One region of the Desulfitobacterium dichloroeliminans LMG P-21439 genome, then DNA from elsewhere that is predicted to be linked to it. Evidence: riboswitches for the same ligand, from Rfam matches in the RefSeq annotation. Region 1 holds a riboswitch; each other region holds the start of a gene.

Region 1 (5,365 bases):
AAAGGCGGCAGACTGTAAATCTGTTCCGAAAGGTACGGTGGTTCGAATCCATCCCTGCCCACCACTAAAAAAACGTCGCGGGATGGAGCAGCGGTAGCTCGTCGGGCTCATAACCCGAAGGTCGTCGGTTCAAATCCGGCTCCCGCAACCAAAGGTTTTAAGTCAACGGAAGTTGATTTAATAGAAGCGTAGGGATGTCGCCAAGCGGTAAGGCACCAGACTTTGACTCTGGCATTCGTAGGTTCGAATCCTGCCATCCCTGCCATTATGAGCCATTAGCTCAGTCGGTAGAGCACCTGACTTTTAATCAGGGTGTCCCGCGTTCGAGTCGCGGATGGCTCACCATTTTCTAACAAGGCAATGAGATGCGGGTGTAACTCAGTGGTAGAGTGTCACCTTGCCAAGGTGAAAGTCGCGAGTTCGAATCTCGTCACCCGCTCCAAAACAATGCGCTCGTAGCTCAGCTGGATAGAGCGTCTGACTACGAATCAGAAGGCCGGGAGTTCGAATCTCTCCGAGCGCACCATTTTAAATTGTATTAAACAATCCCTTACGCCGTTATAGCTCAGTTGGTAGAGCGCATCCTTGGTAAGGATGAGGTCACCGGTTCAAATCCGGTTAACGGCTCCATAAACAATGCGGGAGTGGCGGAACTGGCAGACGCGCACGTTTGAGGGGCGTGTGGGTAACTCCATACGGGTTCAAGTCCCGTCTTCCGCACCATAAGTAAATATTGCGGAGAAGTACTCAAGTGGCTGAAGAGGACGGTTTGCTAAACCGTTAGAGTGGGTAACTGCTGCGAGGGTTCGAATCCCTCCTTCTCCGCCAGTCAATATATAAAGCACTATTCCTCGATAGCTCAACGGTGGAGCAACCGGCTGTTAACCGGTAGGTTGTAGGTTCGAATCCTACTCGGGGAGCCATGGCAGGGTAGCCAAGTGGTCTAAGGCAAGTGGTTCATACCCGCTCATTCGAGAGTTCAAATCTCTCCCCTGCTACCACACCTGCGGGTGTAGCTCAATGGTAGAGCGCTAGCCTTCCAAGCTAGTTACGTGAGTTCGATTCTCATCACCCGCTCCATACAGAAATTTTAACCGCACTGAAATCAGTGCGGTTTTTGTTGTAATATATACCGAATCATTATATAAAACCTGTTATCTTGGTTGAGCTTGAACCAAAACACATTCGTTGCTAACTAGCATTAAGCCTTTTTCGCGTCCCTTACGAAGCGCTTCTTGACATTCTGCGCCGGGTTGCATCCATACTCTTTTGATGCCAAGTTGAGCACATTCATCGATTATTTTTTCAGTTACTGAGGGTGGAACGATTATACTGACTACGTCAGGCAGGGTAGGTAATGAGCTCAATGAGGGATAGCAAGGCTCTCCATCAATCTCAGAAAGCTTTGGATTGATGGGGTAGACAGTGTAGCCGCTTCTTTTCAGTTTTTTATAAACCTTGTGGCCAAATTTGGCTGGATCCGATGATACTCCGACGACCGCCCAAATTTCCTGATTTAAGCATTCTTGAATATTATTTTGCATTGTTGCGCACCTCAATCTTCTTATATTTCTATTGGGTTATATTCCTATTATAACAACTGCAAGTTCAACATGCGATGCGTCACCTTAAAATGGCAATATATTATGGATAAGATTTTTCTTGATTATATACATTTTGTATAGAAACTTGCTATAATGTTCTTATAATTGAAAAGAGGAAGAGTTAGATTTTCCGAAAGGAAAATCTTAAGGGAAGTCAGTCGATCTGACGCGGTGCCCGCCACTGTAAGAGGGAGTTAATCCACACTAATGTCACTGGAGTTTATCTGAGAAGACGTGGGTTAATGAAGAACTTAAGCCAGGAAACCTGCTCGCCTCCATAGTTCAAAGCAACCTACGGGATGTTAGGGAGGTAGATATCATGTTCGAGATATTTGTATCAAGTTCAGGATAGGACCCTTTCCGTTGGAAAGGGTCTTTTTGTGCTATTAAGATTGAAGGAGTGAGGCCATGTCCAAGCGCTTACAACTCTTTATTGGCTTATTATTGATGTTGCTTAGTGTTCCATACAAAGCATCAGCTATGCATATTATGGAAGGATTTTTGCAACCTGGCTGGGCAGTTGCCTGGGGTGCTTTAACCATACCTTTTGTTGTATTGGGGATATTCTCCATTAAAAAGACCATTTCGTCTAATCCTCGCTTAAAAATACTCTTAGCTATGGCAGGAGCGTTTGCCTTTGTTCTATCGGCTTTGAAACTACCTTCGGTTACGGGGAGTAGCTCACATCCCACTGGGGTAGGTTTTGGAGCGATTCTTTTTGGCCCTACTGCGATGACTGTCATCGGGGTAATTGTGCTTTTGTTTCAAGCTCTGCTTTTAGCCCACGGAGGTCTGACGACTCTCGGGGCAAATGCATTTTCAATGGCAGTGGTCGGCCCTTTTGTGGCCTATGGTGTTTATAAGCTAGTTCAAAAATTCAGAGGCCCTCAATGGCTGGGCGTGTTTTTGGCAGCGTCATTAGCTGATTTAGCTACTTATGTTATGACATCAGTGCAACTTGCTTTAGCTTTTCCGGCTGAAGTGGGAGGTTTTGCGGTTTCTCTAGCCAAGTTCATGGGGATTTTTGCAGTGACTCAGATTCCTCTAGCTATTAGTGAGGGAATCCTAACTGTAATCATCTTTAACGCCTTGAGTAGTTATGGCAAAGAAGAAATGAAAGATCTCAAGCTTTATACAAAGGAGGTCTAAGGTATGGCGAATTCAGTTGTTGAAAAAACAAAGAAATTCAGTATGAAGGTAAATCTTGTGCTCCTATTGAGTGTTGTCGTTATAACTGTCACACCCTTGTTTCTCCTCAAGAATGCTGAATTTTCCGGAGCAGATGGATTGGCAGAGGAAGAAATCATGAACCTTCAAGCCGACTACGCCCCCTGGTTTTCCCCACTCTTTGTGCCTGCCAGCGGAGAGATTGAAAGCTTACTTTTTGCGCTTCAAGCTGCTCTTGGGGCTGGAGTGATTGGTTTTGGTCTAGGATATCTTAAAGGACGAAGTAAGGACTAGAAGCGGAATTCGGTGACTGCTGAACGATGCGCGAAAGGAGCTCTGTGAAAAATGCTTAATACAGATACTTATGCTTATGCTTCACAGCTCAAGGTCATCGAACCGATGCAGAAATTTATCTTTGCCATCCTGACGATGGGGGTGTGCCTTTGGGCGGATAACCGTCTTATCTCCATAGCTGTAATAATAATCATGAGTAGCATTGTCATACTACGTGGAGGCACACCCCTACCATATTTTCTGAAATTAATATCGATACCCATGGCCTTTTTAATAATAAGTGCTTTTACCATTGCGATTGGGTTCTCAATCGATCAACAGAATTTTATATTGGCCATACCTGTAGCAAATTTTTGGCTGGGTATCACTCAAAGCGGATTGCAGCAAAGCATTAATCTGTTTTTTAGAGTATTGGGCTCTGTATCCTGCTTATATTTTCTTGCTCTGAGCACCCCAATGGTGGATTTGTTTTCCGTCCTTCGAAAACTTCGACTTCCTAAGTTGATGATAGAAATGATGGAGCTAATTTATCGTTTCATATTTGTACTTTTGGAAACTGCAGGGACCATGTATACCGCCCAAAATTCTCGACTGGGTTATGTCAACCTTGTTTCAGGGTATCGTTCCATGGGGAGCCTAGTTTCAGCTTTGTTTATTCGCTCTTATAAGCGTTCCAATGAATTATATACTTCTTTGGAGGCTCGGGGATATGATGGAGAGCTTAGAGTCCTGGAAGAAAAATATGTTGGCAATAAATCGCTACTTTACATGGCTGTTGGTATTAACGGGCTGTTAATCTTACTGGCTAGTGTACTAAAGTAGGACTTCGCGAATTAAATTCGTCGTGATTCGTCGACTAGTTGGAATTCAACCCTGTTCAAGCTGTTCGGGAACTGGATTTTCGGATCAGGATAGAGATGACGTTAGATGAGGAAGAAGAGATAGAATGAATGATACTATATTAGAATTAAGAGATCTCCATTATTATTATCCTGACGGGACGCATGCTCTCAAAGACGTCAACATAAAGATCAAGAAAGGGCATGTTACAGCTTTGTTGGGGGGCAATGGGGCAGGTAAGTCCACTCTGTTTCACCATCTAAATGGGATTGTAAAGCCTTCTTCAGGTATCGTGTTCTTTAATAATCAGCCTGTGAATTACTCCCGAAAGGGGCTCGTCGATCTAAGACAATCGGTCGGGATGGTTTTTCAAGATCCGGATAACCAGCTTTTTTCGGCTAGTGTTTATCAGGATATTTCCTACGGGGCGCTAAATCTTCAGTTGCCAGAGGAAGAAGTGCGGAGAAGGGTGGAGCGTGCTCTGGTGAGAACAGGAATTGCTCACTTGCGTAATAAACCTACCCATGCACTTAGTTTTGGACAGAAAAAACGTGTAGCAATCGCCGGGGTGTTAGTTATGGAACCACGGATCTTGGTATTGGATGAACCGACGGCAGGGTTGGATCCTAAGGGAATATCGGAGATTCTCAAGCTCTTAAAACAAACTCAACAAGAGATGGATTTAACGATACTTATTGCTACCCATGATATCGATATAGTTCCGCTCTTTTGCGATTATGTGTTTGTTATGGATGAAGGAAAAGTCTGTTTAGAAGGAACCTGCGGAGAAGTATTTGCTAGGAAAGAGGCCCTGCGCAGTGTTAATCTCAGGCTACCAAGAGTTGGACATCTCATGGAGATTTTAGCGAATCGAGATGACTTCGAACTAGACGATATTCCCATGACAATTTCCGGAGCACGCAGGGAGTTGAAAAAATGGAGAGAGCGCAGCGGTAGGGGACAAGAGGTTTTTTGGGGGGATTAGTAATAATACTTGACTGTTCGCTATTTTTTGTTATAATATTTATTGTCACGCGGAAGTGGCTCAGCGGTAGAGCATTGGCTTCCCAAGCCGAGGATCGCGGGTTCGAATCCCGTCTTCCGCTCCATAAGTAGTCGAGACGTCGCAAGGGTTTGCGGCGTTTTTTGTTTTGGGGGGTTACCATGGACAGAAGCAGTTTTAAAAGCAAGGCAGAATATATGAATATTGATGATGTATGTGCTTATCTATCTATATCTAAGGCTACAGCGAAAAATTGGATTAGGAGCAATAAGCTTAAACCTATTGAAGGATATGGGCAGAAGAGTTTTTTTCTGCGAGGTGAGGTTGCAGCGCTTTTAAAACAAATAAAGAGTGGAGCTTTACCCAATCTAAAGACACGACGTAATAAAGCCTTTGTTTCAGGAGCAGTAATTCCCAAGAACTACCTTCAAAACAAATTGGGTATCGATATTGTTGA
Region 2 (5,365 bases), 530 kb from region 1:
ATGACCCGGTTAGGACTCCACCGATCTTCATCTTAAACATATCCTTGGGTTTATTATGATAAGCCATGAGAACTCCCATCACGATACAGACCCCGAGCCATGAGGCCGGTAGAATGACCCCTTTAGCTATTTCCAAGAGGCTATGCTGGAACATCGGCTCGATATTATCAATGTTAAACATCTTAACATTGAAGACAATGATAAACAGAAATGAGGCGATTACGACTAAACAGATGATTTCCGACATACTCATGATAATTTCAATTCCTGAGCAAACTGCATAAGTACTAACCAAGAGTATAAAAAACAGAAAAACATAGCTGGGAGTATCCGGCATAATTATTGAAATATAAAACTCAACCGTCGACTGAACGAGCTGCATGGTGACCACAATAAAAAAAGCGCTAATTACAAAAGTGCATACCTTCCCTAAGTACTTTCCGAGGATTTTCTCACTGTATTCGAACATTGTTAACCCTGGGTATTTAAGTCCCATTTTATAGAGCAACCAGCCGCTGCACACCTCAATAGCTAAAGCGATTAACAAGGGTTGCCAGAAATCTTGGTGTAATTCTCGCAAGATAAGATTAGGAATACCAAAGGATAGTGCTATAGTAAGGGCAAAGGTTGAATACACCTGTCGATTGGACACCCGATATTTCATCATTTCTCACTCTCATCATCCTATTTTCTAGTATTAGCTTAAGCACCTTGCTCAATCTTATACATCTTTTTGGTAATCTCACCATTATGAGGTAGTTGGAGTCAAATCAAAACATGACGTCCTACAATCACTATAGAAACCTTTTGGATATAAAAAGATGATCCCTATCCAATACAGGGATCATCTTTTTTAGCACCTTTTTATAAGTGAATTTTATAAAAAATCCAGTTTAGCCAGCTTCAATTTTCCAAGATGGCCTTTTGTTTTGCCCTTAGAAAATCCACAAACTGACGGGCCGTTCGCCCGGAGCGGGCATTATGATTCATGACCCAACGCAAAGCCTGCTGCCGCAAATCTTCTTGAGGAATCTGAAGCCCCTCCTGTGCTGCTAACTCTGCCACGATCTTGAGATAGCCGGCTTGGTCCGGGGTCGGGAAGGTTACCGTAATCCCAAAACGATCGGAAAGGGACAATTTTTCCTCCATATTATCCTGGCGATGAACCTCATCCCCTTGTCGCTCTCCGAAGGTTTCCCGCACTAAATGGCGGCGGTTCGAGGTGGCATAGATGAGCACATTTTCAGGTTTTCCTTCTAAGCCCCCTTCCAGCAGGGTCTTCAAGTTCTTATAATCCGACTCGGTATCTTCGAAGGAAAGATCATCGATGAAGATGATGAATCTGAGGGGTTGCTTCCCAAGAAGGCGAATAATCTTGGGATAATCCTGCAAATCTGTTTTGGATAATTCGACTAAACGCAGCCCACGCTCACAGTATTCTTGAAGAAGGGCCTTGACCAAGGAGGATTTTCCCGTTCCTCGATTGCCATAGAGAATGATGTTATTGGCGGGATAACCATTTAAGAAAAATTCCGTGTTTTCTAAGACAATCCCTTGTTCACGCTCTTGATTGATAAGCTGACCCTTGCGCATGGGATCAGATTTTACCCCCTCAAGCCTTCCAGTGTCGCCACCCCATTTGATGGCCATGCTTTGATTAAATAAACCTGTACCCATGTCTTGATAATAAGCAAGTAGAGCATCAACCATCTCATCTGCACTCCCGCCGCGAAGACTCTCTTTAAGCGTTCTCTGGGCAGTTTGCAGATAATTCTCCGCATAATTCTCTTCCTTACTAGAAGTTACCTTGGAACGCCCCTGAACCTTTGTCCTCCTATCCGCAAAATCCGGCCAAGTCGGCCAGCTCTGCGGAGCCAAAGGTGCCTCTTGCCAAAGCCCGGGGTGATCCACCTCATGGTTTTCCATTTGAGCAAGGATCACGTCCTTGATATCAGAAGCAGTAAGCTGGGCAATCTCACGCCAGCAGAGCAGATCACGCCCGACTAGCTTACGAAGCTCAGGTACATGCCCCCCTCTATACTGTGTCACCTGTCGGGTGAGTTCATTTTCATCCCGGATAATACGGTCCCAAAGATATTCCGGCCAATGGACCTGGGTCGCTAAGGAGCAGAAATGATGGTACTCTCGATAGACTTCCGTGTGATCACACTCTATAGAGCCCGTCTTTTGCAGGAGGTTTTTAAACGAAGCAATCACAGGATCTTCTTTTAGACCGTGAAAAACAACCATGCCATCTATAAGTAGGGCTACACGGGTAAGCTTTGTTATGTTCATCTTGATGCACATCCTTATTATCTCTTTGCAAATTATCATAAGTCTTGAAAATCATGAAGTAAAGAGCAAATTATTCTCTTGACAAAAACTTTGCTTTTGGTAATCTATTACTAAGAGAATATGAATCCATTCTTTGGTGCCCCATACTGGGGAGAATAGGGAAACCGGTGTAATTCCGGTGCGCACCCATCACTGTGAACGATGAGCCTTGACTAGATCCACTGGCGCTTGCTGGGAAGGAGGTCTAAGGCGCTTGAGTCGAAGCCAGGAGACCTGCCAAGAATGAAGAAAGCCTTTCCGGGGGTATTTGGAAAGCAGCGGCGACGAAGGCAAAGTCCCGACCACTTTATATGTGGCGGGGCTTTATTTTTTTTATTTAAAAAGGAGAGGATTAAAGATGAGTAAAACAGAATTAAATCAAGACAAACTATTCCTGGAAAAATTTTATGTTCGTGAAAATTTGACTGAGACTTCCCTTGAAGAATGTCAGGCAGCCTTAAAGCTACTGGTCCAAGGTGTTAAAGACCTGGATAAAAAGGCTATGGAGGCTGTGCAGACACGTCTGGATTCCTTAACCAAGCCTCTCGGTAGCTTAGGAGTCTTGGAGGAGATCGCCAAGCGTTTAGGTGGCATCCAAAGAAATCCATGGCCTGAGATTGAAAAGAAAGCGGTTCTCGTCATGGCCGGGGATCACGGAGTTGTCGCAGAAGGGGTCAGTGCCTTTCCTCAAGAAGTCACCCCCCAGATGTTTTATAATTTCTTAAACGGCGGTGCCGGGATCAATGTGCTTTCTCGCCATGCTAAAGCGGAAGTCATCTGCACCGATGTGGGAATGGCTTTCCCCTTAGACCCTCCGGAGCTTATGCGTCATCGGGTGATGAATGGAACCCATAACATGGCTCAAGGGCCGGCAATGAGTCGTCAAGAGGCACTGCAATCCTTGCTGACAGGTGCCAAAATCGCTCGACAAGCCATTGATTCCGGTTTCCGGGTTTTAGCCACCGGCGAAGTAGGAATCGGGAATACTACTCCCAGTGCCGCGATTATCTCCTTCTACACCGGTTTGCCGGCCCAAGATGTTACCGGACGCGGAACCGGTCTTGATGATGCCGCCTTAATCCATAAGCAAGAAGTCATCACCCGTTCCATCCAAGTCAATCAACCGAATCCTCAGGACGGGGTAGACGTTCTCAGCAAGATTGGTGGCCTGGAAATTGGCGCCCTGGCCGGAGCCATCCTTGAAGCAGCGCATTCCCAGGTACCCATCGTTTTGGATGGCGTCATCTCTACAGCAGCCGCCCTCATTGCCACGTCAATTTGTCCCGCAGCTCGTTTCTACCTGATTCCCTCTCATTCTTCTGTGGAGATTGGTCATGTAGCTGCCCTAAAGCAACTAGAGCTTAAACCGATTATGCACCTGGACTTCAGACTGGGCGAAGGAACAGGAGCGGCGATCGCTTTCCATCTCCTAGATGCTTCGATCCATATTCTTAAAGAGATGGCCACCTTTGAATCCGCAGGAGTAAGCAATAAGTAAAACTAACCAGTATTCGGAGGTAACTTATGTCTAATCTTGTCCTTATTACCGGTGGCGCCCGCAGCGGGAAAAGTAGCTTTGCTGAACTTCTCGCTGCCCATCCCCGTCAGCCTGTTATCTATGTTGCCACCGCCCAAGTCTACGATGAAGAAATGGCTCTGCGTGTCAAGAAACACCAGAATCAACGGCCTTCCCACTGGGCCTTGGTCGAAGAGCCTCTGGCTCTTGCTGAAGTCTTGGAACGCTACCGTCAAGAAAAAGGCGTTATTTTGGTGGACTGCATCACCCTATGGTTGTCGAATCTCCTTCTCTCGCGCTACCCTGAGGAAAAGGCCCTCCAAGGGCGAGAATATAGCGAAGCCCTAAATGAATTAGAGCAATGGATACTAGAGCAAGTGAGAACCGTCTCCGGCTTAGCACAGCAGATTACACCACAGGTCATTATGGTAACCAATGAGGTAGGCAATGGTATCGTTCCCGATAATCCCTTATCTCGAGTGTATCGAGATCTCGCCGGTCGAGCTAATCAAATTTTAGGTCGGAGTGCATCCAAGGTTTATTCTGTCGTTGCCGGGTATCCCGTGGAAATCAAAGCCGCTGGTCAGGCCCTGCTGGATTCCTTGCAGGGAGATGAGAAATAAGCCATGCGCAAATTATGGATTGCCTTGACCTTTTTAACGCGCATCCCTCTTCCCCAGCCGGCGAATGTGACCTCCGAAGAATTCACTCTGAGCCAACATTACTATCCTCTGGTGGGCTTAATTCTGGGGGGAGTGCTTTGGGCTTCCCTAGCTCTTCTTCTCCCCATCTACCCACCTCTGATTACCGCCGCCTTAGTTCTCATCCTCGAGCTCATATTAACCGGGGGAATCCATCTGGATGGCTTCATGGATAGTATGGATGGTCTGCTTTCAGCTCGTACTCCGGATCGCATGCTAGAGATTATGAAGGACAGTCACGTGGGAGCCTTCGGGGCCGTTAGTACGATGGTCTTTTTGCTACTCAAATTCACTTTACTGGCTGAACTATTTTCCCTCGGTTCCCTTGCTGCCCTTTATCTTGTCCTCTTCATGCCCATCATTGCCCGCTGGATTTTCCTCATCGGGGTATATTACTTCCCCTATGCCCGGGAAAAAGGTCTGGGCAAAGGCTTTCATGAAGCCTCCCAAAATACCAAGTGGATCTTCATCTCTCAGGGTCTCTTGCTCCTCCTGCTAACCTACACTATTCTAAACTGGTCAGGCCTTGTCGGTTTTAGCTTAGCCACTCTAGGTATCTTTTTCTTCACCAGAAAGGTTGCTCGCCTGCTCGGCGGGCTGACCGGTGACCTTTACGGAGCCAGCATTGAGCTGGCTGAGCTCTTCTTTTTGCTGGGAGCCTTTCCTTTTATCTTCTAAAGAAATGCTTAGCTTACATGAAATGATAGTATACAAAGATGCCCTCCCGAGCCGATGAGGCGAACACAGGAGGGCATCTTCATTTGTTCATTTGTTTATTTATTTATGCTTATTGTTATTTGTCTATATGCAAACC
Region 3 (5,365 bases), 500 kb from region 1:
TGGCAAAGCCTTGCGAACCAGATTGCGAATTCCATTGCCGATGAAATATTGATATTCTGCCAAGGTATGGGTAGGGTAGCTCTTATTCGCGAGAACTTTATTCATCGAATCAGCAAGATCCACCAGTGAATCGACAAGAGTTCCATCTAAATCGAAGATTATCCCATTAATCATTAGCATGCTCCTTTAAGTTATCTTAGTCTCATGGGTTTTGCTTCAATTGTAACTTGCCTAATCTTTTTTGTCACTTCTGTGTGTTCAAAATCTCCCTGAACGTAAAATCGACACGAGGAGCAGAAGGAACATCAACCCTGTGACAATAAAGCCAGCCTCGATGGCCGAAATCCTCCAGAAGACCAAGGGCTCATTACCCAGTGCCGAGGCGATAATCAATCCGGTCATCATAATGCTGAAGGATAATAACAGTATGCTGAAAGAAAGCTGATTGCTTATGCGATCCAGCTTGCGTATGAAAGTGGCTAACTCAGGTAGATAAATCTCCACCCGGATCTTCCCCCGTTGAATACTATTGAAGATTCCTCTGGCTTGTTTAGGAAGTTCCAACATCAATTCTAAGTACTCTTTGACATGCCTATAGGTCTTTTCGGCAATAAAGCCGGGATTTAAACGTTCGAGGAACAGCTGTTCTCCGAAAGGCTCAGCAATATCGATAATGCTGATTTCAGGATCCAGTTGCTCGACCAGCCCTTCTAGGCTCAGCAGGGATTTACCCAGTAACACCAGATCAGTGGGGATAATAATCCGATGTTTGAAGGTCACTTTAAATAGATCATTGACGGCATTGCCGAGATGCACCTCGCTTAAGGGCACATCCAAATATTTTTCCCGTAAGAGATCCACGTCCCGAAACAGAATTTTACGATCGATATCTTCTGGCACAATCCCCATAGCAAACACAGCCTCGATCATGTCCTCTGTCTTGCGTCGCATCATACCGATGACAAGAGACGCAAAATGATCCTTCATATCGGGTGAAAGCCTGCCAATCATACCGAAGTCGATTAATGCAATCACTTGTCCAGGCAGAACGAAGATATTTCCTGGATGAGGATCTCCGTGAAAAAAACCTTCAATAAGAATTTGCTTAAACATAGCTTTAATAAGATTCTCGGCGAGAACCTTACGATTATAACCAAGCTCAGCTAGGTCTTGAAATTGACTGAGCTTTACTCCTTGAATATATTCAAGGGTTAAAACTCTCTTTTTTGAGTATTCTTTATAGACTCTAGGGATGTAAATGGACGAATCCTCTACAAATTGTCTGCCGACTCGTTCTGCGTTACTACCTTCAATCTCATAATCTAATTCATTGCGCAAAGAGGTGGCAAACTCTTCTACCATGTCGCGTACATGGTAGAATGCTGCCCAGTCCATTCGTCTTTCTGCTAATGCCGCTAAATCTGAGAGAATCTCCAGATCAGTCTCGATGGTATCGCTGATCAGGGGGCGTTGGACTTTCACAGCGACCTTCTCCCCCGTTTTAAGTACAGCATAGTGAACCTGTCCGATGGAGGCCGCTGCCAGTGGTCTCTCCTCGAAATGCTGAAAAACCTCCTGAGGAGCAGCTCCCAATTCCTCACGAATAATTTGCGTTACTTCTGCAAAAGAAAAGGGTGGAACCTGGTCTTGCAGTTTTTCCAGTTCCCTGATGAGATAATCAGGAATCAGATCTGGCCTTGTGCTGGCAATTTGACCGATTTTAACATAGGTAGGACCCAACTCCTCGAGAGCGTTGCGCAAACGCTCACCAAGAGTTTTGGTATCCACTTCTTCTTCCTTACGCAAAATTCTCCTGGAAAATGAGATTAAATTAATAAGCCCCATCTCTTCAAGGATGAGGCCAAAACCATTGCGAGCAAGGATTGTTGCGACTTCACGATAACGATGAGCATGACGTATTCTTCTACTAATCATCCCGATTCCCCTAGTCATCCGGAATATATTAATAATTTACTCCTGAGATGGTTCCTTTTCTAACTGGGCGATGCGATTTTCCAGCCTTTCGATATCCGCTTTATTTGGAAGATTAAGCTCGTTCAAAATTTGCTGAACCTGTTCTTTGAGCTTCGTATTAATTTCACTTTGCTGTTCTTCACCCTTTTTTATCAGCTCGTCTACCAAGTCCTTGGATTCATTGGCCGATAGTTCACCTTTCTTAACCAACTCATCCATCGTCTTTTCGATTTGTTCTTTGCTTACGATAGCAAATCCTAAACCTAAAGCTAGACCTTTCTTCAATAAATCTTTCATCTTTTACTACCTCCTGACGGTACCGAGTGAAACTATAGTTTAGTATTAGCACGTTGATTGGAAAAGATTCTAAGAATTGCTAATATAGATACTCATGTAAAGTTATTCTTCACTTATCCTATTCTTTACTAAAATTCTCTTGGTTTTGATTGCTGAATGCTTTATAATTGCCTTAACTACATATTCTAGCGATTAGGTTCTCTATCCCTTACGGGAAGAGTTAAAAGGGAAGCTGGTTCAATTCCGGCACGGTCCCGCCACTGTAAATAGAATGATTCATCATTCTAAAGTCAGGAACCTGCCTAATCATGAGCGACCATCCTCGAGGATAGGGAATAGGCGCTGCGAAAATAATCTATAGTGCAGCAAAACCTTTTATCCTCGTGATAGAAGGTTTTTATTTTACGTATTTATCGACGGTACAAAGGAGAAATAATCTATGCATAAAAAAGCCCTGTCTCTATTCACACTAATTGCCCTCTCTATTTCGTTCCTTTTGATCAGCGGCTGTCAGAGCATCTCTAACACCTCGCAGCCCCCGAAATCTACTGCAGAGCAAGAGACCGCTCAGCAAACAAGCTATCCCCTGACATATACTGACGATTCCAGGGTAGAATCAACACTTACCACAGAGCCCCAGCGCATTGTCTGTTTAGCTCCTGCATCAACGGAAATCCTATATGCTCTGGGTCTTGAAAGCAAACTCGTAGCTGTCACCATCTATGACAATTATCCCGTAGGAATCCAAGATAAAGTCGAGTTTGTTTTTGAAGATAGTTTAAACCCTAACATGGAACAAATCCTACAGCTCAACCCTGATTTAGTGGTTATGGGAATGCATGATGAAAAACTCGTATCCGCCATTCGCAGTTTGAAGCTTCCTGTGGTTCAGCTCAACCCCCAAAGCATCGCAGTAACTTACCAAGCCATTGAAAAGCTGGGTTATTTGACAAACACTCAAGAACAAGCTCAAGAATTAGTTCAGGTAATGAAAGAAAAGGAACTGACCATTGCTGATAAAATCAGCTCCCTCAAGGATTCCGAACGAGTTAACGTTTGGATCGAGGTTGACCCCGGGCTGTTTACAGCGGGTGAAGGGACCTTCCTCAATGAATTAATTGTTAAAGCTGGTGGTATCAACATTGCCCATGATGTGAAGGATTGGGCACAATATAGCGAGGAGCAAATCATCGCGAAAAATCCTCAAGTCATTCTCGAAACCTATTCTTACTATATGGAGAATGTGAAAGATACCATCTTAGCACGTCCGGCCTGGCAATCCCTCGACGCAATAAAAAACGCTAGGGTATATACGCTGGATAGTGATATGGTCACTCGACCTGGACCGAGAATCATTGATGGCTTGGCCAGCATCGCCCAAACCCTTTATCCCGAACTTTTCTAAATATGTGAACCCTTTTAAATACTTTCAATATTACCAAAGCCCTTAAATACCCTATGTGCTCCCAGAATGAGCGTTACTATGTAAAAGGAGGATGACAAGGCTTGAACTTAAAAAACAAGTCCCCCAAGGCTCTGACTTGGACCTTGGGCTTAGCATTACTCCTTTTACTTTCCATTGTTTTTTGTGTCATGATGGGTTCGGTTTCTCTTCCTCTGGGTGTGACCTTGAAAATAATTGCGAACCAGCTACCCTTGATTAATCTTGATCCTAGCTGGTCTGTAGCTCAAGAATCTATTGTTTGGAATTTACGCCTCCCCCGGGTTTTTTTAGCCTTAATCGTTGGGGCCATGTTAGCAACCTCAGGAGTTGCTTTCCAAGGGATTTTGAGAAATCCCTTGGCTGATCCTTATATCCTCGGCGTATCCTCTGGAGCAGCCCTTGGCGCTGCCTCGGCTATTCTTTTTTTTCGGACCTCCTCTTTCTTGGGTCAATCGGTCTTACCTCTCTTCGCTTTTGCCGGTGGTCTGATTTCCTTGACCTTTGTCTTTTCCTTGTCCAGGCAAAATGGGCAATTCGAACGCGAAACCTTAATTCTGGCCGGGGTAGTGGTGCAGGCTCTACTAGGAGCATTTCTTTCCTTCTTAATCGCAGTTTCCGGTCAGCAGATGCAGGAAATCATTTTCTGGATGATGGGAAGCTTGGCCAGCAGCACTTGGCAGGATGTCCTCATCCTTCTCCCCTATCTTCTTTTTGGACTGACCTATCTTCACTTTCAGAAAAGAGAGTTCAACGTCATCGCTTTAGGTGAACGGGCGGCTACCCATCTGGGGATTAATGTCGAGCGAAAAAAACTAGCTATACTTGTGGTAGGGTCTTTGTTAGCCACAGCGGCTGTATCAATCGTCGGAATTATCGGCTTCGTAGGACTAATCATCCCTCATCTCATGCGTCTACTTGTGGGACCGGACCACCGAATTCTCTTGCCCGTGTCCACCCTAGCTGGGGCAACTTTTCTCTTATGGTCTGATACGATTGCCCGTACCCTTCTGCAATCTCAAGAGATTCCTATTGGCGTGATTACCGCCTTTGTTGGTGCTCCCTTTTTCGCCTACTTATTAAAAAGCGGTTTAAGGAGGGGTTAAGATGAACTTATATAAGATTCAAGACCTTAATCAGCATTATGGGGAGCTTGCTGTCTTGCAAGACCTCTCATTCACTATCGGACAGGGGGATATGTTCGGTATTATCGGCCCTAATGGCAGTGGTAAATCAACCTTAATCAGCACCATTAGCGGTATTCTTCCTCCAACCTCTGGAAGTATCCTTCTCAACGGGCGCCCCCTTTCCTCCTACTCAGCAAAGGAGTTGGCCCTTCAAATTGCTGTCTTAGAGCAAGACGGCACCCCTGCCCTGCCCTTTACCGTCGAGCAAGTCGTTTCCATGGGACGTTTTCCTTGGTTAAAGCCTTTTTCCGACTTGGGTCCTCAGGATAAAGCTGTCGTTGAAAACATCTTGAGAAAACTGAACCTCTGGACTAAGCGTTCGCAGAAGATAAGTACCTTAAGCGGCGGACAACGCCAGCTCGTTTCTTTAGCCAGAGCCATGGCACAAGAGCCTCAAGTTCTTATCTTAGACGAACCGACCACTTATCTTGATATAGGACACCAGCTCTTGGTCATGGATCATGTA

The links. Region 1 has a riboswitch for cobalamin ahead of DESDI_RS08650 (energy-coupling factor ABC transporter permease). Riboswitches for the same ligand answer to the same signal wherever they lie in the genome.
Region 2: it holds a riboswitch for cobalamin, as region 1 does, so the genes downstream of both, cobT (nicotinate-nucleotide--dimethylbenzimidazole phosphoribosyltransferase) here and DESDI_RS08650 (energy-coupling factor ABC transporter permease) in region 1, are expected to answer to the same signal.
Region 3: it holds a riboswitch for cobalamin, as region 1 does, so the genes downstream of both, DESDI_RS10875 (ABC transporter substrate-binding protein) here and DESDI_RS08650 (energy-coupling factor ABC transporter permease) in region 1, are expected to answer to the same signal.

Annotation. Positions count from the first base shown of each region.
Region 1 covers NC_019903.1:1,805,157-1,810,521, forward strand. Annotated here, with positions in the region: tRNA gene DESDI_RS08585 (tRNA-Tyr) at 1-64, shown strand, start outside; tRNA gene DESDI_RS08590 (tRNA-Met) at 77-151, shown strand; tRNA gene DESDI_RS08595 (tRNA-Gln) at 191-265, shown strand; tRNA gene DESDI_RS08600 (tRNA-Lys) at 270-345, shown strand; tRNA gene DESDI_RS08605 (tRNA-Gly) at 368-442, shown strand; tRNA gene DESDI_RS08610 (tRNA-Arg) at 450-526, shown strand; tRNA gene DESDI_RS08615 (tRNA-Thr) at 555-630, shown strand; tRNA gene DESDI_RS08620 (tRNA-Leu) at 639-723, shown strand; tRNA gene DESDI_RS08625 (tRNA-Ser) at 738-828, shown strand; tRNA gene DESDI_RS08630 (tRNA-Asn) at 849-923, shown strand; tRNA gene DESDI_RS08635 (tRNA-Ile) at 925-1,001, shown strand; tRNA gene DESDI_RS08640 (tRNA-Gly) at 1,007-1,080, shown strand; gene DESDI_RS08645 (CoA-binding protein) at 1,155-1,544, opposite strand; cobalamin riboswitch at 1,706-1,891, shown strand; gene DESDI_RS08650 (energy-coupling factor ABC transporter permease) at 2,013-2,753, shown strand; gene DESDI_RS08655 (energy-coupling factor ABC transporter substrate-binding protein) at 2,757-3,065, shown strand; gene cbiQ (cobalt ECF transporter T component CbiQ) at 3,117-3,887, shown strand; gene DESDI_RS08665 (ATP-binding cassette domain-containing protein) at 4,012-4,890, shown strand; tRNA gene DESDI_RS08670 (tRNA-Gly) at 4,940-5,014, shown strand; gene DESDI_RS08675 (TaqI-like C-terminal specificity domain-containing protein) at 5,070-5,365, shown strand, end outside.
Region 2 covers NC_019903.1:2,334,985-2,340,349, forward strand. Annotated here, with positions in the region: gene DESDI_RS11005 (GerAB/ArcD/ProY family transporter) at 1-667, opposite strand, end outside; gene DESDI_RS11010 (ATP-binding protein) at 904-2,295, opposite strand; cobalamin riboswitch at 2,412-2,590, shown strand; gene cobT (nicotinate-nucleotide--dimethylbenzimidazole phosphoribosyltransferase) at 2,693-3,832, shown strand; gene cobU (bifunctional adenosylcobinamide kinase/adenosylcobinamide-phosphate guanylyltransferase) at 3,859-4,473, shown strand; gene cobS (adenosylcobinamide-GDP ribazoletransferase) at 4,477-5,229, shown strand.
Region 3 covers NC_019903.1:2,306,511-2,311,875, forward strand. Annotated here, with positions in the region: gene DESDI_RS10860 (HAD family hydrolase) at 1-174, opposite strand, end outside; gene DESDI_RS10865 (ABC1 kinase family protein) at 259-1,935, opposite strand; gene DESDI_RS10870 (phasin family protein) at 1,972-2,271, opposite strand; cobalamin riboswitch at 2,449-2,591, shown strand; gene DESDI_RS10875 (ABC transporter substrate-binding protein) at 2,711-3,676, shown strand; gene DESDI_RS10880 (FecCD family ABC transporter permease) at 3,778-4,818, shown strand; gene DESDI_RS18285 (ABC transporter ATP-binding protein) at 4,820-5,365, shown strand, end outside.